Regions from separate parts of the Paenibacillus sp. NN59 genome, predicted to be linked through region 2. Evidence: predicted binding sites of a transcription regulator. Region 2 holds the regulator's gene; each other region holds the start of a gene.
What was found. The regulator NrdR, encoded in region 2, represses ribonucleotide reductase genes. The targets are predictions, from matches to a motif close to AACACNATATATNGTGTT.

Region 1: a site for NrdR is predicted at 4,808-4,825, ahead of ACT89M_RS26305 (anaerobic ribonucleoside triphosphate reductase). Genes of this name have one in related genera too.
Region 3: a site for NrdR is predicted at 3,109-3,126, ahead of ACT89M_RS10525 (adenosylcobalamin-dependent ribonucleoside-diphosphate reductase). Genes of this name have one in related genera too.

Annotation. Positions count from the first base shown of each region.
Region 1 covers NZ_CP199678.1:6,034,075-6,041,494, forward strand. The annotation lists gene ACT89M_RS26285 (Fur family transcriptional regulator) at 1-186, opposite strand, end outside; gene ACT89M_RS26290 (GGDEF domain-containing protein) at 485-1,579, shown strand; gene ACT89M_RS26295 (aldo/keto reductase family protein) at 1,709-2,647, opposite strand; gene ACT89M_RS26300 (hybrid sensor histidine kinase/response regulator) at 2,824-4,461, opposite strand; gene ACT89M_RS26305 (anaerobic ribonucleoside triphosphate reductase) at 4,916-6,877, shown strand; gene nrdG (anaerobic ribonucleoside-triphosphate reductase activating protein) at 6,874-7,383, shown strand; gene ACT89M_RS26315 (methyl-accepting chemotaxis protein) at 7,401-7,420, opposite strand, start outside.
Region 2 covers NZ_CP199678.1:2,161,282-2,168,701, reverse strand. The annotation lists gene ACT89M_RS09765 (S-layer homology domain-containing protein) at 1-940, shown strand, start outside; gene ACT89M_RS09760 (type 1 glutamine amidotransferase family protein) at 1,121-1,747, opposite strand; gene ACT89M_RS09755 (helix-turn-helix transcriptional regulator) at 1,855-2,817, opposite strand; tRNA gene ACT89M_RS09750 (tRNA-Ala) at 2,924-2,996, opposite strand; gene nrdR (transcriptional regulator NrdR) at 3,195-3,662, opposite strand; gene ACT89M_RS09740 (alpha/beta-type small acid-soluble spore protein) at 3,778-3,999, shown strand; gene ACT89M_RS09735 (lytic transglycosylase domain-containing protein) at 4,098-4,661, opposite strand; gene coaE (dephospho-CoA kinase) at 4,658-5,254, opposite strand; gene ACT89M_RS09725 (MntP/YtaF family protein) at 5,285-6,049, opposite strand; gene mutM (DNA-formamidopyrimidine glycosylase) at 6,199-7,026, opposite strand; gene polA (DNA polymerase I) at 7,087-7,420, opposite strand, start outside.
Region 3 covers NZ_CP199678.1:2,348,044-2,355,463, reverse strand. The annotation lists gene ACT89M_RS10525 (adenosylcobalamin-dependent ribonucleoside-diphosphate reductase) at 306-3,002, opposite strand; gene ACT89M_RS10520 (DEAD/DEAH box helicase) at 3,230-4,990, shown strand; gene ACT89M_RS10515 (YqhG family protein) at 4,996-6,105, shown strand; gene ACT89M_RS10510 (hypothetical protein) at 6,235-7,188, shown strand; gene ACT89M_RS10505 (YqzE family protein) at 7,305-7,420, opposite strand, start outside.

The DNA of each region.
Region 1 (7,420 bases), 2.7 Mb from region 2:
TTTAAGCTCCCTGATCAACTCTTTGTCTGTTAAATAGCGAAGAGAATTGTATACAGTGCCATAAGCCAGATTGTACCCCTGTTCCACCAAGCGATTCATTACATCCGCAGCCGTTGGATGGTCTTCTGATTTACGTACGACATCATACACGGCTTGCCGTTGTATTGTCAGATTTAACGTTTTCACAACCAAGTCCCCTTTTTTCTATTTTTCAAATGTATATACCTCTCGAACATATTTGTTCGCTTTAGCTTTTACATATCAAAAGAATTTTGATTTAGATTAAGTATAAATCTTAATGCATATGGAAGTCAATATTGTCCCGTACGGCTACGTTTTAGAATTTTATAGCGCATTAAAACCAAACCCTTCAAACATTTGGGATTATATGGTTCGCCCCCACACTGATTTTCAGATAAAATAGAGGGATGTGCGTAAAAGGGGGGGATGCTGGTTGTTAAGCACGTTTTTTGTCAATCTCTGTGTGATCATTTCCTTTCTGTACCTGTCAGGAATCATCGCCAAATACTACAGCATTCGTTTGCCTTTTCCCTCGCTTCGCGTGCAGCTGGTCGGTGGCTTTTTATTCGGTCTATACGGTACAGTGCTTATGAATTATTCTTTCCATATTAATGACACTACCATTGTGGATCTGCGGCATTTGGCTGTCGTAACTGCAGCCGTATATCTGGGTGGGCTCGCTTCTGTCATCACCGGAATCATCATTGCGATCCTTCGTATCGTTATGTTTGGTGTCACCTCAGCAGCCATTGATGCAGCATTTATTATGATCCTACTCGGGCTGGCTGGTGTGTATTTTGCCTACGCTTCGTGGTCCAGATTAACCAAGATTATTACTATGAATCTCTTAGGCATGACCATGATATTTATCGTACTGCTAATGAACACGCCCAGCATGAATACATTGATGAAAGTATATCCCATACAGATGACCATAGCCTTTGCTGGTGGCCTTTTCATATATTTCATCGCTGAATTTATTAATAGATCTAACGAGATGTTATTTCTGCTGGAACGACGAGCCTCTACAGACCATCTGACGGATCTGAGCAATCGGCGGCAATTCGAGCAGTCTCTCCAGTCTGAGCTTCAGCATGCTAGGCAGTATCATCAGAAGCTTTCCTTGCTGGTTATTGATATTGATCGATTCAAAAAGGTAAACGATACGTTTGGTCACTCTGCCGGAGATTCCGTATTGAAGCAACTTGGACAATCGCTTGTAGAACATGCGCGTTCCACGGATCTTGTATCCCGTAACGGTGGAGAAGAATTTGCAATTCTATTGCTCGATTGTGGATATCATCAATCTATGGCTATTGCAGAATCCGTGCGGAAAGCTGTGGCCCGATCTCTTTTCATCCTGCCAGACGGGCAGACCGTAAAGCTCACGATCTCCATTGGTGTAGCCGTTTATCCTGATCACTGTGATGACCACGATGACAACGACCTGTTTGATCAAGCTGACCGTGCGCTATATGAAGCTAAAAATACGGGACGCAACAGGGTATGCTCACTGCCGCCCCGCAATATCACGGTTGTAGATAATGATTCATTTTGAGAAGATGATTAGTCTTAACGACGAAACGAAAGGGATGTCTCACCTGCCTCAACCAAGGCAAGCGGGACATCCCTTTCGCATTCATTAAACCAATAATGTTCTTCAGTTTCTATAGAAAACCAGTTGGAGTCAGGCCAGAATTTTTTCAATCTCTGCAATAACAGCAGCATCCAGCTTAACTCCAGAAGCTGCAGCATTTTCCTTAACCTGTTCCGGACGGCTCGCTCCGACCAGAGCGCTGGAAACATTATTTTGCCGCAAAATCCAGGCCAGTGCCAGTTGTCCCACCTTGAGGTTCAGCTTGTCTGCAACTTCAACTAATTGACGTACTTTGCCGATGCGATCTGCGTTAATTTTCCCTTCGTCCCAGCCAAGCTTGGCTGCCCGGCTATTCTCCGGGATATCGGAGACAGATGTATATTTCCCTGTCAGCAAACCTTGTGCAAGTGGTGAATAAACAACCTGTCCGATACCTTTACGTTCACCCAAAGGAATGATCTCGCTCTCTATATACCGATCAAACATATTATATACCGGTTGATTCACGACAATATGATCCAGCAACAGGCGATCTGCTGTACCGAGCGCAGCTTCCATCTGAGCCGCTGTCCACTGGCTCACACCTACATACAGCACTTTACCATGACGCACCAGATCGTCCAGTGCACGAAGGGTCTCCTCTATCGGTGTCTCCTGATGATAACGATGGCAATAGTAGATATCGACATAATCGGTGCCAAGGCGTCTCAAGCTGGCCTCGCACTGCTCCATAATATGTTTGCGGGACAAGCCGTGATCGTTAGGGCCATCACCCATTTTGTTAAACACCTTGGTTGCGAGAACATAAGAGCTTCGTGAATACGCTTTCAATGTTTGACCCAGCAATACTTCTGCGGCTCCCCGCTCATAGGCGTTGGCTGTATCGAAAAAGTTGATCCCTTCATCAAATGCCGTTTCAATTGATTTCACCGCATTTTCACGTTCCACATATCCTCCGTACGTCAACCAGCTACCTAAGCTGATTTCGCTTACTTTCAGTCCGCTTCCACCTAACCTGCGATAATCCATGAATACATGTCCTCCTCAGAATGTAGAAATGATGAAGTTAAGTTCCATATCCTATTGTAACCCAACCTGAACAAATGGAAAAACATATAAGTAGAAACTCAGGAAAAACAGCAAAAAAAGCACACCGCGAGTGATGTGCCTTCTGTAACCTTGGTAGAGAAATTCATCTTCTCTTTTTATGGCAAAATAATACTCAGTGCATTTAAAAGCTCAGTCTGTCTAACTGGCTTTGTCAGCACGGCATCAAAAACCTCCGTCTGCTGAATATTCATATGCATCCCATATGGAACGAGCACAATGACAGGCAGGCCTTCAATCTGCTGTTTCAGCGCAATGACGAAATCGACTGTAATGCCCTCACGCAAGCCCAGATCTACAACAGCCACATCCGGCTTATAACCTTCCTTGATCCATTCATATGCAGAGGCTGAACCCGAAGTCATGCGCACATCCATCTCCCAATTCCGCATCAGGGAGGATACGCCCTGCAAAATATCAGGATCTTTGGCGAGTAGCACTTTTTTAGCTTTCAAACGTTGCTGCACACTTGTGATTTGCGGCAAATCCCAATATCTGCGTAATGGCAATGAAATCCGGAACTCGGTTTCGTCACCTTGCAGGCTGTTCACCTGGATACGACCATGCATCAGAATGGCCAGATTCTGGCTGACTGCCAGTCCCAGATTGCTACCAATCAGTTTTTCCGTACTGATCGCTTCCGGTTTGGCAGTCGAAACTCGCAAACGGTTGTCGGATAACATTTGTCCTGTGTATCTAACCCGTAGCAAAAGCAGGCTTGTATCCTCTACTTCATCTCCCCTCATCTCTGCTGTTACCAGTACAGCACCTTCCCGAGTGGAATCCATGGCGTATTGCATCACATGGCCCAACATCTGGCCAATCTTGATCTCATCACCAATGAAAACCTGCGATACGTTCAGATTCAGGTTTAACCCCAGTTCTATCTTTTTGCTCGCAGCTGTTCCGGCGTAGAGATAGACAGTGTTCTCAATGGTGCTGACCAAATCAAAGGGATCATCATGAATAACCGTTTTCCCTGCCTCATTGATATTAAAATTCATCATATTGTTGAGCAGTGAAAGCAGAATATTACCGCTCGTTTCAATCATGTTCACATACTCAGCTTGTTCCTCCGACATGTCGGGTGTCCGCATCAGATCTGTCAATCCCAAAATGCCGTTCAGCGGATTACGGATCTCATGACTCATCAGTTTGAGCATTTGTGTCTTGGTCATGGCCTCGGATTCGGCACGTTCCTTCTCTGCCTGTAATTTCTCTTGCAATTGTTCTGAATGGCTGAGTCTCTGCTCCTGAACGTGCAGCGCACTCTCCAGGTCAACAACGTATCCTAGAAAAACAGCCATAGCTTTCAGCGTCTTCATATCGGTTTCACTGATGTTATACCCTGGATCATCCATTATGCATATCGTTCCGAAAGCTTCACCTGTTCTACGTACAATAGGTACTCCCACGAAAAATCGATTACCCAATCCACCCGTGACATTCATTGATCGTGTTACAGAATGTTCGGTGGTATCCGAAATGGTAACGACACTGTTATTGTCTCTTAAGACCAGACTACAGTAAGATTCCATAAAAGGAAGCGCAGTCCCTTTGACTATTAATTCTTCCTTGCGGTTGAAGGCTTCCAGAATGACATTAGTCACTCCGTCATTCGTGGCTACGAAGATGGTATTCACTCTTAATATGCCACTTAATACGTCCACAATATGGGCCGCTGCTTCTTCAATATTTTCATAGAAGCCTTGGTTAACGCCTTCTACCGTCCCCATGATCCAACCCCTCTTTGTTTGTCTTGGCTGCTATATTAAGTTCACCGATCAGAATGTTGATTCACATGCAGGGTCTGCCGGGGAATCCGAACGATTGTCACAAACTATACTTATATGTTTAACACCACAGAAGTACTAGAGAATCATACTGGTGCCTGTAACCTCTTTTCTCACCGAACAGATCTGAAAAAATACTTCGATCCACGATATCTGACTTGTAAGTTTATACTTGCAGGGTAAGTAGAAATTATACGCCTCTGTTTGAAATTTGGGAACCTCAAACCCGCGCTAAATCCCGGAAGGTGCTCTTCCACCTCACAAGGGGTGTGATCATAATCACACCCAAAAAACCACATATAGTTTATAAATGGATAATACAAATCTACATGTAGTATATAACTCGTATATTAATCAAATTATAATCTATTCAAAAATCATTTAGGAGGCACGTTACATGACTATGCTTGAGCATGCCGCACCACCGGCAACCGATCTGTTATCTGACCTGGGAAGACGTATTATTGGCGCAGAAGACGCTGATACGCTGAGGGAGAATGCAAATCTGAATGGAGATTCCTTCAGCGGCAAGATGAGCAGGCTTGGATCGGAGACAGCCAAATGGCATGCCATGCGCCATGTATTGCCAGAGGTGCTTGCAGATGCGGTGGAGAATGGCGATCTGTATGTGCACGATCTGGATCAGTATGCCCTTGGAACAACGAACTGCATTTTTATTCCATTCGATCGATTGCTTGCTTCTGGCTTCAATACAGGGAACGGATCGGTTCGCACACCACAGACCATCATGTCTGCGATGGCTCTGGTCGCGATCATCTTCCAGTCACAGCAAAACAGTCAGTACGGCGGCGTATCCGCCAACAAAATCGACTGGGATCTGGCGCCTTACGTACAACGCTCTTTCATCAAGCATTTCCGCAAAGGTCAACGGCTTTTTGATGAACAAGCCTTGCTGACGGACGAGAAGCTTCATCTGAACAGTGCTGAAGCGAAGCAACAGTGCCCGCGGGCATTTGCTTTTGCAAGTGAGGAAACAGAACTGGAGACAGGACAAGCCGCCGAATCTCTTATACATAACCTCAATACGATGAGTAGCCGAGCGGGCGGACAGATTCCTTTTACATCGCTAAACTATGGTATGTGTACATCAGCGGAGGGTCGTCTGGTGTCCCGCTCCCTGCTCGAAGCAACGATTCGTGGCCTCGGACATGGGGAAACGCCTGTATTTCCACAGCATATTTTCCAGTGTAAGCAAGGGGTTAACCAAGCTCAGGGCGACCCGAACTATGACTTGTTCCGCCTCGCGGTAACCTGTTCTTCACGGCGCATGTACCCTAACTTTGTCAATGTGGATGCAACGTTTAATTTACCTTTCTATCATCCGGAAGACCCGGACACGATCATTGCAACGATGGGCTGCCGCACACGCACCCTTGCGGATCGGTTTGGACGAAATCGGCAAAGTGGTAAAGGAAACCTGTCTTTCAATACGGTCAATCTGGTGAAACTCGGGATTCGGTTTGGCATCTGCCAAAACAATCGGGCTGTTGCGGATCGGGAAGGATTCTATGTGGCCTTGGATAAAATCATGCACAATGCCGTGGAGGGTTTACTTCATCGGTATGCCATTCAGAAAAAACAGCCTGCCAAATCATCGGACTTCATGATGCGTGAAGGGGTATGGGAAGGCGGAGAGAAATTGGAACCGGATGAGCCGGTTGCCGATCTGTTGAAACACGGCACGTTGTCTCTTGGATTTATCGGACTCGCCGAATGTATGACTGCTATGTATGGACGCCATCACGGACAAGATATGCATGTGCATCGCGAGGCGCTGAATGTCATCCGTACGATGAGAGAGTTCTGTGATCGGATGAGTGAGCTGCATAACCTGAACGTTACGCTCTTTGCTACACCTGCTGAAGGTTTATCCGGCAAATTCACCAAAAAAGACCGAGCCTGTTACGGCCCGATCTCCGGTGTGAATGAACGTGAATACTATACGAACTCGTTCCATATTCCGGTCTATCATAACCTTCCTGCCTACCGTAAGATTGAACTGGAAGCTCCATTCCACGCTCTGTGCAATGCCGGAGCCATCTCTTATGTTGAACTTGACGGCAATGTGCGGGCAAATACATCAGCCTTTATGCGCATCGTACAGTACGCGCTGGCACAGGATATCGGTTACTTCTCAATCAATCATCCGATTGATCGTTGCCCTGAATGCGGGTATGAGGGGGTCATCGGTGATACCTGTCCGGGATGTGAAGTTCACGAAAATGAGGTTCACTTCCAGCGCTTGCGCCGTGTAACCGGTTATCTGACAGGAGATTACAAGGTACGCTTCAATGCTGCGAAGCAGGCCGAAGTACGGGATCGGGTGAAACACCGGTGAATTTGTTTGGTTACATTCCCGAATCGGTCAATGAAGGAACCGGCCTTCGTGCTGTGCTGTTTATCAGCGGATGCCGCCATGCATGTCCGGGCTGCTTCAGCCCGGATTCGTGGAGTTTTCGCGCAGGTGAACCCTTTACAGAAGAGCGGCAGCAACAGATTTTGCATGAGGTCACGAACCATCCGTTACTGGATGGCGTGACGTTATGCGGGGGTGACCCCTTTTTCTCAGCAGCAGCATGTACTCGTTGGGTACGTCAGTTTCGGGATGCAAGGCCAGATCTGACGGTATGGGCCTACACCGGATTCGAGTATGAGGAACTCATCGCCGACCCGGAAAGAGCAGAGCTTGCACAGCTATGTGACGTGATTATCGACGGGCGTTACCTTGCAGCAGAGCGTGATGTATCTCTGCCCTTCCGTGGAAGTCGTAATCAGCGCTTGATTGACGTGCGCGCAACGCAAGCATCTGGAAACATCGTTACATTGCATCTTGGTGCAGTGTAACGATGTTTTTTCTCCTTTTACACCTGAAACCTTTGGA
Region 2 (7,420 bases):
CGGCAAGATTTCAACCAAAGGCGAGATCGAGATCACGGTACCAGAGGGTACAACGATAGACTCTAACGGTAAGGTGACTATTCCGGCGGACAAGATCGCCCAAGTGACGCTACCTAGCAGCAAAGGCACAGTGACCATTTCTGGTGGATCGACAATCGAAAACGACGGTACGGTCACTGTGGGTGGCAAAGTAGCCAACGTGAACCTGCCAAATGACAATCAATTGCATATCCATGAAGGATCAAAGATACGGGGCGACGGTACGATATTGATTGGACCGGACGGAGCAAAAGTCGACTTAAACAGCGGCTTGTCGCTAAACATCCGTGAGGCTACGGTGCTTGCATTCAATGATGCCACCTCATTGGGCTTCCTCATACGATCGGGCAATCCTTTTAGGGATACCACCATGGATGACTGGTTCTACAGTAACGTAAATTCCGCTTACACATACAACCTTTTCAACGGCACGACTTCTACATCATTCTCACCTAGCACCGGAATGACACGTGCAATGTTCGTGCAGGTACTAGCCAATCTGGAGAACGTAAAACAAACCGACTATAGGAGTTCCCGCTATAGCGACGTGACGGACGGACAATGGTACACGGCGGCAGTCGAGTGGGCGGCAGAAAAAGGCATAGTCAACGGTTTAAACGCCAATCTGTTTGACCCTAATTCTCCGATGACTCGCGAGCAGATGTTAGTGATCCTTTACAACTACATGCAGTACAAGGGCTATCAAATACCTAAAAGCCAGTCTAAGTCCTTCACCGACGAGAATGAGATGAGCTCATGGGCATTGGAGGCCGTTAAGGTGATGCGGAGCAACGGTGTTGTATTAGGCAATTCGGACAATCTCTTTGCTCCTAAAGCCACTGCTACCCGCTCTGAAGCAGCTACTCTCTTTGTAAGGTTCATCGAACACTTGCATAATTGAAAGCGCGTACAGGATGATACGCTCCTTCTGGCTAAGCAACATAACTAAAGTCCTCCATTGTAGAGGACCATTTTAAAAACGTCTTTTCTTTCACTTCCGATAAGAAGACAGACTTACGGAGCAATCCATCAAAAAACGCCATCACATTGAAGTGATGGCGTTTCTCTTGAACGGGAGCGGTCATTGGATTGAATTCATTAACGCGTAGAAATATTGAGGTTCATGAGTTTTATTAAGACGATACCATGCATCTAATGTTTCTGGAGAAAATACATCTAGCGCTCCTAAAACATGAACAGAAAATTCAAGTGGAGCTACTCCGGAAGCGGTGATCAGTTTTCCATCCGTAACAGCAACGTCCAATTTGTAATATTCTTCGCCTGTGTAAGACGGACAAATCATTTTAAGATACGCTAGATCATTGCTTGTATGCGAGCGGGAATCTAACATGCCTGCTTGAGCAAGTCCTATGGAAGCTCCGCAAATCGCTCCAACTACGATCCCTTCCTGTAAACACATCTCGGCAAATTTTAATATGGGCCTGTGAACATCCTCTGTCCATGTGTTTCCCCCAGGTAAAATCAATGCATCTACGCTTGTAATGTTGCACTCATCCACTGTAATATCAGGTGTTATTTTCAACCCACCCATTGTAATTACTTGAGTGTTTTCGAGCCCAACAGTAACGATTTGTACTGGAGCCAGTCCCTTTCTAAAGTATCTTCCTGAGTTTAGCTCAGCAGTTAAATAACCTATCTCCCAATCGGACATGCTGTCAAAAACATAAAGATATACTGTGTTTTTCATTTTGAATTTCTCCCCTTTTCTTATCTATCAAGGACTACAATCCATCGATAATCACTGACTATTTCATTATAAAATAGCTTCACTGACATCCGCTGTCAGTGAAGCTATTATTGTTGATAATATTCCATTAACTCTGCTGCAATAGCCACAAGTCTGTCTTTCACACTCTGGGGTTCGATGATTCGAATGGATTTACCATAGGATAGAAGAAAATAAGGGACAGAATTATGAATGGATTTTTTTTCAAATAAAAAGATGGCTTGATTAGATATTCGCTCTTGCAGATGATGACCGAAAAACCAATGCATGCTTAGTTCATCTAACGCTTCCGGCCTGCCTTCGATCCTTAAAGAAATTAACCCTTCCTTCCCCACAAGATCAGGTAACAGGTTTTTCATAAAAAAATCACGGCTAGAAAAAGCTTCAGGACGCTTAAAAATGAGTTGAGTACGCTTGATTCGTAAAATCCGATCTACTCGAAAACTTCGTATTTCATTTCTTCGGTGGCAAAATGCAACTGTATACCATTTATTGTTCCAGTAAACGATTCCATACGGATCTATCAGCCTGTTCTTTGGCTTCTCTTCATGGTTTGTACGGTAATCTATCTCTACAGTGATTTCCTTTTCAACAGCATGCTCCAATTCCGCTAATACGAGCTGACTCGAAGGGCTGGCCATGCGGTTTATCACTTCAAATCCAGATAATTGTTGGTTTAGTGTGCTCTCCTGTTGCTCATTCGAATACATTTTCAACTTGGCTGTCGCATTCTCTAATGTCTCAGTCAATGGATATCCGGCTTCTTTTGCAAAAACAGCAGCATGAAGAAGTGTCTTTTTTTCTTCCATATCAAATAGCAGAGGCGCTCTGATAAAATGATTCAGCAGACTATATCCACCATGATGACCTGCATCGGATATGATCGGCACCCCACTAGAACATAGTGCATCAATGTACCGATAAACGGTTCTTATATTCACTTCTAACTTTTCAGATATTTGCTTTGCAGTCAACTTCTCTCCCGAATTCAACATCCATAGAATGGCTAACATATTATCTTTTTTCGGCATAAGCAATCCTCCCCCATTTCATCATATTAGGAATTCCACCTGCGTCAATTGATTTTCACAAAAACAAAAAAACGGCATTTCTGCCGTTTCTCGTCACACACTCTTATGGAGCCTAGGGGGATCGAACCCCTGACCTCATCGCTGCCAGCGATGCGCTCTCCCAGCTGAGCTAAGGCCCCAGGATATGATGTTACATCTTGTCCAGCACTGCTAAAAACTCATTTTACAGGCGACTTCTATATCATATAAAATCCCTTCTGGACTGTCAATACCCTTCTGAAACACCGAAATCTATGGAGAAGAACATTCATGTTACGAGCACACACGGTATATACCAGATGCAGCTCCGGATTGCTCTTCTCCTTTTCCCCACTACATTAGTCCTCCAGATCTTCTTTGGACAGCAGTGATTTCAGTTCTTTCATGAACATGTTAATGTCTTTGAACTGGCGGTACACAGAAGCAAATCGCACGTACGCCACTTCATCAACCGGAAACAGCTGCTCCATTAACAGCTCGCCGATCTGGCGGCTCTCCACTTCAGCTTCAGCTGTGTTACGCAGTGACTTCTCCACTTCAGATACCATCATCTCCAGCGTTTCTACAGAGACCGGACGCTTCTCACACGCACGGATCAAACCACGGAGAATTTTGTCACGGCTGAACTCTTCCCTGCTGCCGTCCTTCTTAATGACGATCAACGGTGTTTCTTCAATCATTTCAAAGGTTGTGAACCTTCTCGCGCACTGCTCGCATTCGCGGCGGCGGCGGATGGATTTCGATTCATTCGCTGGTCTGGAGTCCAACACTTTGGTACCTAAATAACCACAATAAGGACATTTCAACTTAGATCACTTCCCACTTTTACTTTTTACCACATATTCCCTGAGCATATTTTGTAATGAAAATCGCATTCGCGACACATAATACTTTTACCAACCCGCGAGGAGGTGAACAGCAATGGCACAAAGCAACGGTAACTCCAACAACTTGGTTGTAACTAAAGCTTCCGCAGCCCTGGAGCAAATGAAATATGAAGTAGCTCAAGAACTCGGAATCAGCATCCCACAAGATGGGTACCAAGGTAACATGACTTCTTACGAGAACGGTTCGATCGGTGGATACATCACGAAGCGTCTGGTAACAATTGCAGAACAGCAATTGGCAGGTCAATACCAATAATTATCTGCATCGTAATACGTTACACAGAGGAGCATGGGGCGGCCGGTACACTACCGGTCTGCTCCGTGCTTCTCCTTATCTTTTTCCGAGCAATCGCTTTAGAACGTATCGTAGATCTTCACATACTGATTATAATAGTAAATAACCCGTTGTACATAGTGGCGTGTCTCGCCAAAAGGAATATCCTTCACCGTTTCAAGTGTGCCATCCCATACACCATTTTTCAACCAGCTGCTGACCTTCCCCGGTCCTGCATTATAAGCGGCAATCATCACAATTTCGTTGCCACCGAACTGGTCTGACAGATTACGCAGATACCATGTCCCCAGTTGAATATTTCGCCCGGGTTCATGTTTCAATTCCTCCAGCGAAGTATCCGGAATTTTGGCTTGTTCCAGAATCCAGTTCGCCGTATCCGGCATGAGCTGCATCAGTCCGATCGCACCACGTTTGGATTCTTTACTGGTCTTGAAATTGGTCTCCACCCTGATAATCGAAGCGATCAGAAACGGATCAACCTCATAACTTTGGGATTGCGCCCGAATCTCTTCCTTATATTCAATCGGATAAAACCAGGCCATCCAGTTCGTATTTAGAAATAACACAAGTACAAAGGAAACAAACATGATCAGCAGTACACGTTTTTTACGCAATATTTTCATAATAAACCCTTATGCGTTAAAAATAATTCAAGCTGCTTCTCCGTCTGAGCCCATGATCCGCTGTTATCAATAACGATATCTGCCCGCTCTTTTTTGCGTTCAATATCCATCTGGGCCGCAATGCGTGCTTCTGCGTCAGCCTGGGTCATCTGATCCCGGTTCATCAGTCGCTCCAGTTGTACTGCTCTAGGTACATATACGACCATAACTTCCGTAAAACCTTCCTCAAGACCCGACTCGTACAGCAAAGGAATATCCGACACCACCAGCTTGTCCGGATGTTTCAATTCGTATGCAGCCGCTCTTTCACGCATTTCCTTCCGGATCGCCGGATGAGTGATGGCCTCAAGCGCTTTACGTTCCTCAGGTTGCTGAAAAACAATACTCCCTAACTTTTTCCGATCCAGTGTTCCGTCCTCATTCAAGATAGCTTGTCCAAACCGCTGAACAGCGGCAGCCAAAACGGGATGCCCAGGCAACATAACTTCCCGGGCAATAACATCTGCATCGATGAGCAGCGCTCCCTTACTGGCCAGATAGGCGGAAACACTGCTTTTGCCTGTTGCGATTCCGCCCGTTAAGCCTATATTCATCGTCTCACCTCATAACAGCTTTATTACTCCTCAAAACAACTTGAATATTCCCATAATCATTAACAGCAGGGCCGGCAGAACTGAGAGTTTCTGCATCCAGCGCTGTGCTGCAAACCGTAATCCTACCTTCATGCCAAGTGACAGAAACGCCCCACTAAACAACGCAATCACCAGTGCTGTCCACAGCGTAGGGAATCCAAGCAATGCCGCACCCAGACCTGCACCAAAGGCATCCAGTGACAGCGCAATTCCGAGCCACATCGCTTCCTGTGCGGAGATACTGCCTGAGTTATCCATGTCCGCCTTGGACGGGCTGCGCAAAATTTGAATAACCACACCCAGCTTGCGCAATTCCAGTGTAAATACCATGCGCTCCACCGAACCATCCGTTGGCGAAGGCTGTACTTCCAGAACCATTAATTGATTCTTGCTTCTGGATGAAAGCCCCGAATCCGTTGTTCCATTTTCTTGAAGCAATCTCTCCTGCACCAATCCACTCTCTGCTTCCTCACGTTCTTTGCCCCGCCGCCTGATCAGTTGCAAAAGCGACCACGCACCAATCACAATGAGAATGACAGCCCCCACAATTGAAGCTACTTCTGGGGACACAACATGAGATAAGAGCACACCAACCTGCATAGATAACGCGATTACCAATCCCGAACAAAGCGAAATAATAGCAATGGATAAGAGCGGAATCTTGGTCCTCCGAAGTCCATATGTAATTCCAACTCCAAAACCATCTAAACTCACTGCAAAAGCAAGCGCCAGTAATGAAATAAAATGATGCAGCACCCCGGATTCCTCCCCTGTGCGGTACGTGCCAACTGATGATGTCAGTATGGGTATATGCCCGCTTATTTCTGCCATATCAGTATATGGAGGGAGGAATCCAAGGGTGCTATGATTTCATCATTTCATTGATTCAGTTCTGGTTCGGGAGATCAAAGTCGTTGACAATTCGGGCAAAAGTGCGTCCCACGTCCGCCAACGACACTTTTTTCAATCAATGTGCCGCAGGTATGGCAAGGCTCGGCTTTACGGCCATAAATTTTCAGCTGATGCTGGAACATGCCCATCTCGCCTTGCCCATTAACATATGACTTGATCGAGGAACCTCCTGCATTCACAGCATCCTGCAGCGTAGCCACAATGGCTTCATGCAAAACCTTCAGCTGTGCTTCGGTCAGCGTCTTCGCAATCGTCTCGGGATGTATACCTGCACGGAAGAGAGCCTCGTCCACATAAATATTCCCGATGCCAACCACATATGCCTGATTCAGCAATACAGCTTTAATTTTGGTCGTACGTTTCCCCACTGCAGCGCGGAACGCGTCCACGGTAAAAGCCTCATCCAGTGGTTCCAGCCCAAGCTTCATGAGCGGTTTTGAAACCAGCTCTTCACCTGCGCTGAACAGATGCATCGTCCCAAACTGACGAACATCCTTGTATCGCAATTCCGTGCCATCATTGAAGTGGAAGATGACATGAGTGTGTTTCTCCACCTCTTCGTGCTGATGATACACACCATAACGTCCCTCCATCCGCAGATGGGAGACCAGCACAAGCCCGTCCAGCAAAATCCGTAAAAACTTGCCCCGGCGCTCTACACCAATCACGGTATGTCCTGCCAGTTCCAATGCAAATGCTTCTATATCGTCAGGCCGCTGAATAATCCGCGGCAAATTAACGGTAACATGATCAATCGTTTTACCTACAATAAGTTGATTCAACGTTCTTCTGACTGTTTCGACTTCCGGTAGTTCCGGCATGATGTTCTCACCTCCCTTATATTATAACGGAAGATGACGCTCAGCGGGACCCTTTCTTATCTATTTTGCTTCATACCAGTTCTCACCAAAGCTAACTTCGGCTTTTAGCGGCACCGACAGCGGAAGCGCCTTTTCCATCACCGAAGGCACAAGCTCCTTCATCAGCTCCAGTTCATCCGCCGGCACTTCAAACACGAGCTCATCGTGTACCTGAAGTAACATACGACTCTGTAGCTTACGTTCGCGCAGCGCCTCGTCCATCTGTACCATCGCCAGCTTAATGATATCAGCCGCAGTACCTTGGATCGGTGTGTTCATCGCGGTACGTTCCGCGAAGGAACGTAGATTGAAATTACTCGCGTTGATTTCGGGCAGATAACGGCGGCGTTCCAGC
Region 3 (7,420 bases), 190 kb from region 2:
ACATGAACATTCATTTAAACGGAATATGTGCCTCTTTTAACTGGATTTGTAAGAACACCGTCCTTATTTTAACATATTTAAGATTAAAGGGATGTCTAATGAATAAATAATTCAGATGAAACTAGATTCAATGTACACCGTTGACTAAAGAGACCTATCGACGTCTAGGCAGTTCGATTGAAGTCTAGCAACACAAAAAACGAAGTGCTGGTATGTCAGCACTTCGTCTGTACACTTTTTAGGTTGAACATCCTTGTTCAGGCTCATTAGAGCAACAATTCACTCCAGATTTGTTCTGGAATAGCTTAATTACACTTGCTGTATCCGCAGTTACTGCATGTTTTGCAGCCCTCCACATTGATCAAGGACGCCGAGCCGCATGAAGGACATAAGTCGATAGATTGTATAGGAGTCTTTTGCCCCTCACCTCCAGCATCGTCCAGTTGTGAGGTCGGTGTCTGCGTGTTCAGCAGAACTTCCTTTGTATTGTTGCTGCTGTTCATACGCTTAGCACTGATCGGATTCTTCACTCCAATATCCTCATTTATCTGAACATGGCTTTCCAACGCTTTCGCGACGGCATCCGCAATGGATTCCACACGATTAGCTCCAAAACCAATGGCCCCTGAACCTCCGATGCCTTTCAGATGTTTGATAAGCAACTCCACCTTATGACCATGATCGCCATATCGCAAGAATAGAGAGCACACCCGGCCCAGTGCCTCCGCCATCGCAAACACGTCGGAGCCTGCCTTGCCTACGTTGAGGAAAATCTCACCCGGTGTTCCGTCCAGATCATTAATCGTAATGTAAGCCATGCCAAACGGCGTATGCATCTTATACGTTGCTCCGCGCAATACTTGTGGACGACGTTTATATTGTTTATCCACCACACCCGTAGTCTGTTCTCCCAAGTCTGGCAAACTGGACTCTCGCTCTGCATACACCGGATTTGCTACCGAAACGGACTCAGCTACCAGACTGTTGAATTCCTCTTTATCCGCATTCTGCCCCTCAATAGCTGAGGTGTCTTCTTTCTTCGAAGTAGAAAGTACTTGAACATCTCTACTGCCGTCCCGATAGATCGTTACCCCTTTACAACCTAGATCAAAAGCTAGCTCATACAGCTCTGCCGTATCCTGCACCGTAAAATCAGCCGGACAGTTTGCCGTTTTTGAGATCGAACTGTCCACCCACTTCTGAATGGCAGCTTGCACGCGAATATGATTTTCGGCCGAAAGATCCATCGCCGTCACATAATAATCCGGTAGGGACTCACCAGGATGTTGCTCCAGCCACTCCTCAGCAATCGGCACAAACTGTTCATCATACCCAAGACGGCTCTGGCGAAAATACTTAAAAGCAAAATACGGCTCAATGCCAGTCGATGTGCCCACCATCGTTCCGGTACTTCCCGTAGGCGCCTGAGTAATCAGCGTCACGTTACGAATTCCTTTTTGACGGATCGCCTCTCCAACCTCTGGGTACGTCGCGATCATCTGTTTCATAAATCCACTTTGTAAGTAAGGTTCTGCCTCAAACGCCGGGAACGCCCCCTTCTCCGCGGCAATCTCCGCTGAAGCGAGATAGACTTCCTTTGCCATAAATCCATACAGTTTATTGAGAAAATCTAGCGATTCAAGACTGCCATAACGGATACGCAGTTTGATCATCAGCTCCGCAAGTCCCATGGTTCCTAGCCCCACCCGGCGTTCACGTTGCTGATTTAATCGATTTTCTTCAAAATGATACGGCGTCGCGTCAATCACATTGTCCAGAAATCTTGCCGAAATGCGCGTCGTTTCCGCCAGCTCTTCCCATGCCACATCGTGGTTTGTTTCATCATAGAATTTGGACAAATTGATTGCTGACAAATTACATACGCCCCAGCCTGGAAGGCCCTGTTCCCCACAAGGATTAGTACAGATGATCGGATTAAAATACCAGCTGTTCGACATCTGATTGTAATACTCCATAAATACAACACCGGGTTCGGCTGATTTCCAGGCGGATTCAATAATCGTATACCATATTTCACGTGCCTTCACTGTCCGGTATGGAATAACGTTATGGCCTGCCTCTTTCCATTTGGTCAGATCCCCATCCCACTGCGAATCATAGTCCGGGTCACTCGTATCGGGAAAAACAAGCTCCCAATCACCGTCCTGCTTCACAGCCTCCATGAACGCATTGCTTACGCAGACCGACAGATTGGCATTGGTCACTTGCCCCATCGTTTGTTTAACCGTAATAAAATCCAGCACGTCCGGGTGCCAATCGTTCATCATCAGCATCAGCGCACCCCTGCGGCTACCGCCTTGTTCGATAAGCCCCGTCGTATAACTGAACAAACCGCCCCAGGATACCGATCCGCTGGACGAGCCGTTCACACCTTTCACCACAGCCCGCCGCGGACGAAGGGATGACAGATTGATACCCACGCCACCGCCGCGAGCCATAATTTCAGTCATTTCGGTCAACGTCTTCATGATGCCGCCCCGGCTGTCTTGCGGAGAAGGAATGACATAACAGTTAAACAGCGTCAACTCATCACTGGCCCCTGCACCAGCAGCAATACGTCCACCAGGAACCAGTTTCCAGTCATCCAGCACCAAGCGAAACTTCTTCTCCCAAACAGCCTGTTGTTCAGGTGTCGATTCAACAGCTGCCATCGCTCGGGCAAGACGATCCCACATCTCTTCCGGTGTTTTCTCTATCGTAAGTGTCAACTTTTCCACATCGGTCTCAATGATCGTATCGCTACGTGTCCGCACTTTAACTAGTTGTGCCTGCCGTTCAACAATCTCACCGACTTCCTTCACCGGAAACTTGGGATCATCTTTCGTTAATACAAGTACAATATCTCCGACTTTTGCATGATTTGAATCGGCGTCCTTCCATGCGTACCGATCCAGAAATATTTTCTCGCTGAGCCCTTCCAGCTTATGTTTGTTCTCATGATGCTTCACTTGTTGGTTCGTTCCTGTATTGTTGGATGCCATCTCTGCAATCAACCTCCCCGAATAAACCGTTCATTTTAAATTCAATGCTGTCTTTGAGAATAATTTATGCCTATATACTACATGTAGTGATTTATAACCATTATATTACACTATATGTTGATTTTCTATGTGATCTATATCATAGATCCTCTGAAACGGGTTATGAACTTGCCTTCCTTCGTCCATACTATTACCTACGAATAACACAAGAACGGAGAGGAAGCATCATGAACCGGAAACATCCGCATCATATGAATCAACCTGTAGCTGACTTACCTGTTCCTCTTGAGTTTGATCGAAGCTGGCTGGAACAGCTTGAATCTCGTTTGGACAAGGGCGGTCCTTGGGGGGATTACCGACTCTTTCAACTCGGTATTCAGGCTGAAGAAACGAATCTCATTCCGAACTTTGACGAAATTCAATGTCTGAAACATTTGCAAGATCTGACCCCACTTCCTCACCAAATGGATACGGCACGCAAAGTATTATTCGAAATGTCAGGCCGAGCCATTCTCGCTGACGAAGTAGGTCTGGGCAAAACGATTGAAGCTGGCCTGATTTTGAAAGAATATATGGTTCGTGGTCTTGTATCTAAAGTGTTAATTCTTGTCCCCGCTTCTCTGGTATTGCAATGGGTACGTGAACTCAATACCAAATTTGGCATCCCAGCAGTTGCACAGAAAAAGGCTTATTCCTGGCAAAATGAAGTCGTTGTTGCTTCTATGGACACTGCCAAGAGAGACCCGCACAAAGATATGTTACTAAGTATGGACTATGACATGATCATCATTGATGAAGCACATAAACTCAAAAATAAAAAAACAACCAATTATCAATTCATGCTGCAATTACGCAAAAAATACTGCCTGCTACTCACTGCTACGCCTGTGCAGAACGACATGAGCGAGCTTTTCAATCTCATTAACCTGCTGAAGCCCGGTCAGCTTGGTCGTCAAGGCGATTTTGCCGCCAACTTTGTCGTCGATAAACGTGTGCCCAAAAATCAGGAGCAGCTCAAAGATGAGCTGTCCAAAGTCATGATCCGTAACAGGCGTGGCGAAGGCCCCGTTCAATTTACAAAACGCAACGTGTCTAACGTGGATCTGCAACTTTCGCCTGAAGAGCAAGCACTCTATGACGGGGTAACCTCGTTTGTCAAAGATCAATACCAGCAAGCAGGCGGCAACCTTAGCAGCATGCTTTCGCTCGTTACGTTGCAACGGGAAGTCTGTAGCAGTCGGGACGCTGTGTTTGTAACACTCGTCAATCTGTCCAAAAAGCTACCATTGGATTCTCCACTGCGGGATAAAATCTGGGAACTGGTGGCTCATATCAAGGCGATTAAAGAAAATACAAAAGCCGAAAAAACGATGGAACTGATTCGAGATATGAATGAAAAAGTCATTATTTTCACGGAATACCGAGCGACGCAGGAATATCTGCTGAATTATTTTCGTAACAACGGACTAACGGCTGTTCCCTATCGGGGCGGGATGAATCGAGGCAAAAAGGACTGGATGATGGATCTTTTCCGTGGCCGTGTTCAGGCGATGATTGCAACGGAAGCTGGTGGTGAAGGCATCAACCTGCAATTCTGTCACCATATGATTAACTTTGATCTACCGTGGAACCCGATGCGGGTAGAACAGCGGATTGGCCGGGTTCATCGGCTCGGTCAGCAGAATGACGTTAACATTTTCAACCTGTCTACGAAAGGTACGATTGAGGAACATATTCTGAATCTGTTGCATGAGAAAATTAATATGTTCGAGATGGTCATCGGTGGACTGGATGTTATTCTCGAACGGCTGGAGAAAAAGGAATCGATCGAAAAGAGTCTGTACAAAATTATGCTGGAATCGCAGAACGAAGAAGATATTCGCCGTAAAATGGACACCCTCGGACAGTCGCTGAACACAATTCAGCGCGAAGTTGCTGACGAGGTGCCTTTAATCACCAAACTTGATCTTCACAAAGGGGGCAACTGATATCCATGACTATGTCACCGCATGAGATCCAAGCTTACGTCCTAACCTATCTGGAAGCTTTGGATTGCCAGATCATGGAGCGGTCACCTGCTCATGTGACGGTTAAATTATCACCTGAAGCAGACAAGGCATTAACGAACCGTCCGTATTACTGGGGATTTGTGGAGCGTGTAGGGGTGGAGCCTGAGACCATGTCATTTACTTTTGTTTTTGACCCGGAAGCTTATCAGCAGATCACTGAGGCGGCGGAAGCCAAGGCCAAAGCGTCTCAGCCTGTTCAAACGCCACCTGATGCTCCGAAAGAAACGATACTCGGACGTTATTTTGGCATCACGCCTTCCATGCCGCAGCTTGGTCCCGGACGCATTCTGCGAGAAGATGTTGTGTATGGTAGCCGCAGATTACAGCAGATATTTACCGCAGCCCGCGAAGGTGGCGCCTTCGTAAACCTGTTTGAACAAGCCGCCAAACGCCAGATCAGGGCCACATCTCCGGCTGTGTATGAACCTTGGCTAGGGGTTTGTTTTAAAGTCGAGTTTGCTTGTGACCTGAAACGGGAGGAATTACACTTCCTTGGCATTTCACTAAGATCGGGTGAAATCATCGAAAAGTTCGGAAGCAAGCTGAGCCGGCGTGATCTCAGTCCAAGACTGGCTGAAAATATGCATGCCCAGTCACCGAAAATTTCGCTCGCTGATGCAGGGGCTGCTCTCGAATCACATCTCACCGCTCACTTAAGCAGGCTCGATTATAGCTGGGCGGAAAAAGCGAAAGAACGCCTGCAACTCGAACTCGATGTGGTGGACGCCTACTATGAAGCCGTACTGCGAGAAGACATGCCTGCGGTTACTGAAGATGAAACGGTTCGTCCTGTTATTAATCGGGTTCGCGGCATATTAGAATCGGTCCCAGCTGACGTGGAACTGGCCTCCGAATCTACCATACAACAGACGCAAGATGATGTAGACCCTGAGCAAGAAAAAGCAAAACAGGCGGTCATAGATCGTGAAGCGATGAAACTGCAGTATGAGAACAGGCGAACCGAGATGATCTGGCAATATGAGCCGAAGGTGAAGGTCACTGCCATAAGCAGCGGCATGTTTCACTTAAGATAAGACGAAGACACTACTTTTCCTGCAAATGCTGGCAAAAGTAGTGTTTATTCATAACCGTTGAACCGACAGGTTGCAGCACCCTTTGCACCCCCTATCCTCTACAATGAAGTCAGGAAGAAGGTGTTTACGATGAAAAAACGGCCCCGGTCAAAACGACGAAATATCTGGCATTGCCTATCGATCTTCTTGAGCATGATCATCTGCTTTGCTCTTCTCTCCATCTGGCCGACGGCTCATGCAGCGGCACCAACGAACAGGTTTGCACCCGCTTCTGTAGAGCAATTCGCGGAACTGCAAGTGAACGCACTCGGCACCTCCAATCCAGATTGGCTTGTAGCGAAGCTTGAATATTATCCATTAGGGCCAGGTAACCATGGCTGGTTTGTGCATGCCAGCATTCAGGACAAGCCCGTTGGATATATGATTATTTCTATAAATTCGCAAGGTCAGCTTCTTCTCAGTGAGTATGGTCAGGGAGAACATTCCTTGTTTAATAACGAGTTGCTAGGACAGGCTTTAGAACGACAGGGTTTGGATATGAAAATATTACAAACTGCTGGTGATAAGATTACACGTCGATATGCTGCTCCTCTTTTGGCTTATTGGAAAGTGGAACGTGTAAATCATCCCGCGATGTACATCGATGCATCCAATGGAGACTTGTTGCCGGCTGATCGGTTAGAACGTGTAGAGACTGACTCTGAAACAAAATTTTACGAGTTAAAGGAGTTGCAACAACAGATAGCTATACCTGAACCAACAAGATTTCATACGAGTCCTGTTATTCTACAGCCTGCTTTTGACCCTTCATCTCAACTAACCTGGCTGACATCTGAACCTCTGCAACCCTCTCAAGTGAAGCAACAGCTCCAGCAGAACCATAGAGAAGCCCTTGTCTTCTCAGCAGAAGAATGGAATCTGTTCTACGGTGGTCCTTTGCCAGTAAGCGGTTATCAGATATGGAGTATTGCAGGTTCAGCGTTTGATCTTTACGTCGGTCTTGGTGGCTTTAACTCCACACAACGCTTCATTCCCTTGAACAAGCTTTTGCATGATGGACATTTTTACAAGATTAATTCTTAGCACATGCACTCATAATCTTTTTTATAACTCAAAATGACTCATAAAAAGACGCATCCTAATACAGGACTGCGTCTTCTTGAATTGGCACTCGTGTTCATCTTTTTTAAGGAAGCGGTTCAACTCTTCTCTGATCTTCGTTTCTTCTTGTCTACCCATAAGGATACCGCAAATGGGATCATGCCAAACCATTTCATGGACCAGGGCTCTTTCCTTCTGCTTTGTGCTCTCCGTT